2 regions of the Pseudoalteromonas sp. SR43-7 genome follow, and region 2 is predicted to be linked to the other one. Evidence: riboswitches for the same ligand, from Rfam matches in the RefSeq annotation. Region 2 holds a riboswitch; the other holds the start of a gene.
The links. Region 2 has a riboswitch for lysine ahead of lysC (lysine-sensitive aspartokinase 3). Riboswitches for the same ligand answer to the same signal wherever they lie in the genome.
Positions count from the first base shown of each region.

Region 1 (3,421 bases), on a different contig from region 2:
ATTATCGTAAAACCTCTTCAAGTAATAATGATGCATCGCTTTTTTCGTCGCGGTATTTAACTATTAACGCACACGACATGCTTAGGCCTTGCTCGCGCGCCCACTCGTTTGACGCAGGGCGAGAGCCTGGTATTACAATAGCGTACTCAGGGATTGGCTCGCCTTTATCTAGTTGGCGCTCGTTTACGCAGTCGTATACCGGAATAGTTGCTGATAAACGCACGCCTGGGGCAAGTACTGCACCTTTTTTAATAACTACACCTTCAACAATAATACAGCCAGCGCCAATAAATGCGTCGTCTTCTACAACTACTGGGCTTGCACCAATAGGCTCAAGTACACCACCAAGCTGAACTGCAGCACTTAAATGTACGTTTTTACCTACTTGTGCACACGAGCCAACTAATGCGTGGCTATCTACCATTGTGCCTTCGTCGATATATGCACCAATGTTTACATACGCTGGTGGCATAATAATCGTGCCTTTAGCAACATAAGCACCACGGCGAACACTAGAGCCACCCGGCACCATACGTACGCCATCATCAGTACTAAATTCTTGTGGAGCTAAGTTATGTTTATCAACAAAACCACCTGCAAACTCAGTATTAGTGCCATTTTTGAAGGCATCCAAAATGCCTTGCTTTACTTCTACGTTAGCCTGCCATTGGCCGCTTTCGTTTTGCGATGCTGCGCGTACTGCGCCCGATTCTAAATTATTTAATAGTTCTAACCAGCTCATTATAAAAACCTGTATTTAATGCCAAGATAAAATGGTGTTGTTTGCAGTTGTGACGCAATCGGTATGAGTTAACTCAAGGTGTGTTAAAGGTGGACGAAGTTGCGGGCTGCTTAAGCGGCCTTGCAAATGCATCAGTACCTTTACGGGAATAGGGTTTGCGACAGCAAATAGGCTATTAATAGCGCTTGACCACTGGGCAAATAAATTAGGGTGTTGACCACTTAAACTGCGCTTAACAAACTCGTGAGTTTGTTCAGGCCATGCGTTTGCAGCTACCGACACCAAACCTTTTGCGCCAGCTTGAGCAAAATAAGGCATTAGCGCATCGTCGCCACTAAAAATAGCTAAATTAGGCGCCGCTTGGCGGTAAGCTTCAAACTGAGCAATACTGCCGCTCGCTTCTTTTAACGCCCATAAATTTTTATTTTTTTGTAAGTTTTGAATTGTTGCCACTGGGATGCTAACAGCACTTCGACCCGGTACGTTATAAAGCATACATGGGTGAGCGCTTGCATTTAGTAGGCTTTCAAACCAATGAGTTTGACCTATAGCACCAGGCTTTGCATAAAGCGGTGAGCCAAGTAAAAAGCTATGAATTGGTAGTGTATTACAGTAGTTAACCCACTCAATTTGTTGCTTTAAGTTACTACCGCCCACAGCAACCATGAGTGGTACTGTTGGTTTTAGCTGGCATACGTGTTCAACAATGGCTTTTTGCTCTTTTAGCGTTAGTGCTAAACCTTCGCCCGTACTGCCAAGTAGCAAAATACCGTTATGTGCCGCTTCTTGACCGCTAACCAGCTTAGTTAACGTGTTGTAGTCAACATCGCCGTGTTGATCAAATGGCGTAACGAGCGCGGTCCACAGTGAGTAGTCGTTTAAATTGAAGTTGTTGATCATCTCTCACGAACTTATAATTTGTACCAATTTTATTAAAAACGTGATCATTTTAGCGATAACTAATTTAATGCAATTGGTATTATTCGAAGAGTTAAAAAGCTTTATGGAAGGAGCCGCATTAACGTCGTTCGAACTAATAATTCGAAGAGCGAATGGGCTTAAAATAATAGGGCGCACGGCCTTAATATTTAAGACCAGAAGCTCTCCACCAAACTAACAAGCTGCTTTTTATAAGCAGCTATTGGTGACAGTCGCTAGGGTTCAACCTAGTCGCCCGAAATAAACACCTCGCAAAAGTGGTTACTTCTCGGCGTTAATTCCCCTCACGTATGCTTACTGGAGTTTGCGCTCCTAACATACGCTACCTGAATAACGCACCTCTTCTAGCCCTTTGCACCTGTTTATAGAGTAAAACTTACAAACCTGTGCAATTTAAATAGGGTAATTACGGCGATTAAAGCATTTTAGCCGTCTAGGTGTCAAGCGACTAAATACAGATTAATTCATCGAAAAGAGGGGTGGTTACGTATTAGGTGCTTTTCTCGTACACTAGCAATATAAGTAGTGAGGTATTTAATTAGTATGGAAAAATTTAGCGATATTTATAAGCGAGCGGTAGAGCGAAAAGGCTCTGAAAAAATGCTTAAGTTATTACTTGCAAAACCGCTATCTAAAAAACAACTAAGCACGTTAAGTGACGACGATTGGCTTGAAGAATTTACTCGAAAAGTATTTCAAAGCGGCTTTTATTGGTCAGTCATAAATAATAAGTGGCCGGGCTTTAGAGAGGTTTTTTGGGATTTTAGCGTTGATAAGTTATTAATGATGCCACCTGATATGCTGGAACAAAAAGCAACGGATGAGCGAATTGTTCGTAACTATAAAAAAGTAAAAACAATTACCGAAAATGCTTACATGATCCACGAAATAGCAGGAGAACATGGCAGTTTTAGCCAGTTTATCGCTAATTGGCCAACAGACGATATTATTGGCTTGTGGGCGTATTTAAAAAAACATGGTTCGCGTTTAGGCGGAAATACAGGGCCTTATGCGCTGCGAGCACTTGGTAAAGATACATTTTTACTATCACGCGATGTAGAGAATTATTTGCGTGCCCATAAAATTATAGACGGCGGCTTACAAACTAAAAAGTCACTAAATGCAGCCCAAGCTTTTTTTAACGAAATGCAAAAGCAAAGCGGCTTAAGTATGCAAGAGTTAAGCTTAATTGTTGCTTATGGCGTAGGTGACAACCGTGTTGGTATAAGTCAGCAATAATAGGAATTACCATGAAATTAGTGCCAAGATACACAGATATTGCGGAAAACTTCGCAATAGAAGATTTCCCTGCAAGTGTCGCCTCTCCTCAGCTATTACTGTGGAACGAGAGTTTAGCAAAACAATTTAATATTAACGTTGCGGCTGATTTGTGTGCCAGCACTTTTAGCGGTAACGAAAAACAGGCGATTCCTGCAGTAGCACTTGGTTACTCTGGGCACCAATTTGGACATTTTTCACCACGCTTAGGCGATGGACGAGCGCACTTACTGGGCGCTATTAGTGATGATGAAAACCAGTTATGGGATATTCAATTAAAAGGCTCTGGTGCTACTCCTTACTCAAGAGGTGGGGATGGACGTTGCGCACTTGGCCCTGCTATTCGTGAATACGTAATGAGCGAAGCAATGCATGCGCTGGGAGTTAAAACCACACGCTGCTTAGCGGTTGTTGGTAGTGGTGAAACGGTTTATCGTAATCCGCCACAAGCAGGGGCTATCG
Region 1 is NZ_JACJDY010000010.1:52,449-55,869, forward strand. It holds gene H5087_RS09460 (PLP-dependent decarboxylase) at 1-2, opposite strand, end outside; gene H5087_RS09465 (2,3,4,5-tetrahydropyridine-2,6-dicarboxylate N-succinyltransferase) at 2-742, opposite strand; gene dapA (4-hydroxy-tetrahydrodipicolinate synthase) at 758-1,642, opposite strand; lysine riboswitch at 1,833-2,033, opposite strand; gene H5087_RS09475 (DNA-3-methyladenine glycosylase I) at 2,225-2,920, shown strand; gene H5087_RS09480 (YdiU family protein) at 2,932-3,421, shown strand, end outside.
Region 1: it holds a riboswitch for lysine, as region 2 does, so the genes downstream of both, dapA (4-hydroxy-tetrahydrodipicolinate synthase) here and lysC (lysine-sensitive aspartokinase 3) in region 2, are expected to answer to the same signal.

Region 2 (3,421 bases):
AGCACGATTTATTTCAAGCTGAGAGGATTTAGCCAGCGGAATTAAAATATCTTGGTTTAACAAACGATTTGTTTCTTTATAAATGCGTTCGTTTGACCACGTAGGCTGCTTTTGCTTAATCGTGTTTTGTACGTCTTTTAGGCTAAAGTCAGCCATTTTAAAACGTTTAAATAATAGCTCTAATACACCCCAATGTTCGGTTATGGTGTTTAGCAGCTTTTTAGCTGGGATCATAAGGGGTTACAACATCCTAGTATTTTATTATTGAGTTCTTTTAGAAGACTCATTATTACGTATTTTTAATTAACCTTGTCTGTATATAGTATTCGTTTTTAAGACCATTTAATAATAGTTTTTGCATAGAGGCAGTGCTAAAATTCGCGCCGAAAATAGGCACATGAAATGGAATGTTATTTGTGTGTTCTTTAAAACTATATCAAAGGTTGTTTAACTACCATGGTTTCCTCGATTATTCTAACCCTGATAGCGATTGCATTTTTACTGATCGTTATAGAAGATATAATCCATGTCAATAAAGCTAAAACCACGCTGTTTTTTGGTACGCTTTGCTGGATTCTTCTTTTTATATACCCTCTACACGGGCAAAGCCCCGACACGATTCAACACCTCTTAAATGAAAATATTTTAGAAATTGCCTCATTATGGCTATTTTTAATGGCTGCAATGACCTTTGTCGCGTATTTAAATTCAAAGGGGTTTATAGAAAATATTGTGCACCGTGTTATGCCAAAAAGTATTAGCGAAAAAAAGCTCATGTTTTTGGTGGGTGGTTTTGCGTTTTTGTTTTCGTCGATTTCAGATAACGTAACAGCGACGCTTATATCGCTTGCGGTTGTTATGTCGTTAAAGCTTGAACCTAAAAAGCTCGTTAAATACGCCACGCTTATTGTGTTTGGAGTGAACTCAGGTGGGGTATCGCTAATAACAGGTGACGTAACCACACTAATGATATTTTTAGATGGCAAAGTAACCATTGCTCATTTATTACTACTTATAGCGCCAGCACTTGCAAGCGTTATGCTGCTTGCTGCGTTACTGTCTATAGGTATGAAAGGGCGTGTTGAGTTTGCTAGTGCAGGTAAAACCCGCATTGAAAAAACCGACATAACCATTGCTGTTATATTTTTATCTACCGTAGTGAGCACACTTACGTTGAGTGTAATTTACAGCGTACCGCCTTTATTAACCTTTTTGTTTGGCTTATCAGTGATGTTTTTAGTGGCGCAATTTTTAATGCGCAAAAAAGACATAAACAAAGACATAATCGATTTTGTTCGCGATATAGAATACGACACATTATTGTTTTTTGTAGGTGTACTTTTACTTGTAGGCGCACTTAAAGAAATTGGTATGTTGAGTAAATTTACCGACCTATACACGGTAATGGCACCAGAATACGCAAACTACTTAATGGGCATATTATCAGCAGGGGTCGATAACGTACCGCTTACCGCTGCATTATTAAAAGCCAATATAGTAATGAGCCAACAACACTGGTTGTCGTTTACGTATGCAACGGGCGTGGGCGGTTCAATGCTTATTATTGGTTCGGCTGCGGGCATTATTGCCATGAGTAAAGTTAAAGCGCTTACCTTTATGAGCTACTTGCGTTTATCGCTGCATTTATTAATTTGTTACACGGTTGGATATGCGGGCTCGTATTACATGGGCAGTTTTATTTAACTCATAAATTATTAAATGCTTGACAGCTAGACGTCTAAACGATAACTTTCAAAGCCCCGCTACTTAGTGGGGTTTTGTTTTATTAGCCACTGGTTAATAAAGCATTCAGAAGAGGTGCGATACTTAGGTACTTAATGTTAGGCGACGAAAGCCGATGATCATTAAGGAGGGAAGTACTCGCCGAGGAAAATAATGGTACGTCGTCATTGTTTTTCGGTTTATGGGGCTGAATCCTCAAAACTGTCACCAATATAGGTGGAGAGCTTCTGGCAGTGGACTTATCTTCAAGCATTCCTTTGCCAAGTTCTTCTTGTTTTATTGCGGTTTGGATACCGCGAAAGGAGACTAAATGACTACCGTATCAGCGCCACAAACAGTGCCTCAAACAGAGTTAAGCGCAAAATCAGATTACATCGTTGCCAAATTTGGCGGAACCAGTGTTGCAAATTTTGAAGCGATGAGTCGCTGTAGCGAAATTATTGTTGCAGATAAAAGCGTACGTATTGTTGCCGTGAGCGCCAGTGCCGGCGTAACTAATCACTTAGTTGCACTGTGTAAATCAAGCATTACTCCTAGTGAGCGCCAAGAACACATAAACGGCGTGCTTGCTATTCAACAAACTATTTTAGATGAATTATCGCTAGATGCCGATTTAGCGGTTGGCTTTAACGAAACCCTAAAAGCATTTCAAACATTGGCTCAAGAGCCACTAACAACCGATCAGCAACACGACGAGCTACTTAGCTTTGGTGAGCGTTTATCGTCGTATTTGTTTGCTCAGGTACTGCGTTTACAAGGTTTAAACGCCGATCGCTTTGATGTGCGCAAGGTACTTAAAACCGACAGCCAATTTGGTAAAGCAACGCCCAATGTTGCAGCCACAGCGCAAGCTGCTAAAGAGCATTTAATTCCGTTATTAGACGCTCAAGTAATTGTAACTCAGGGATTTATTGGTAGTGACGAATACGGTCAAACCACAACGCTAGGGCGTGGTGGTTCTGACTATAGCGCTGCATTACTAGCTGAAGCGATTAACGCTAAAAGTGTGCATATTTGGACCGACGTAGTGGGCATTTTTAGCACCGACCCGCGTTTGTGCGCAAAAGCGACGCCTATTGCACGCTTAAGTTTTGACGAAGCCGCTGAAATGGCAACCTTTGGCGCAAAAGTATTACACCCAGCAACTATTTTACCAGCGAGCCGTAGCCACATTAACGTGTTTGTAGGTTCTAGCCGCGAGCCAGAGCGTGGCGGTACGTGGATTGAGCGCGAAAAATCGCAGCAACCAGGTATACGCGCAGTAACGCAACGTAAAAACCAAATATTGCTTACGCTTAAAAGCCCAGAAATGCTACTAGCAAGCGGCTTTTTAGCACGCGTATTTACACTATTAAGTGAATATAATATATCGGTAGATTTGGTAACTACATCAGAAATCAGTGTAGCTATAACGCTTGATAACGCGCAAAACGCCTCGCGCCCAGAGCTTGATCAAGAATGCCTAGATAAGCTTGCAGAGTTTTGTCATGTTTCGGTAGAAAACAACCTAACATTGGTGGCACTTATTGGCTCTGAGATTCAATTACGCCAACACGAAATGAACTTAATGAGTGTACTAAAAGACTTTAACATTCGATTAATTTGTCACGGTGCTAGTAAGCACAACCTGTGCTTTTTAGTAGAGCAAACTGAGTCAGATAACGTAGTACAGTCTATT
Region 2 is NZ_JACJDY010000008.1:99,851-103,271, forward strand. It holds gene H5087_RS08200 (hypothetical protein) at 1-234, opposite strand, end outside; gene nhaD (sodium:proton antiporter NhaD) at 457-1,704, shown strand; lysine riboswitch at 1,806-1,978, shown strand; gene lysC (lysine-sensitive aspartokinase 3) at 2,054-3,421, shown strand, end outside.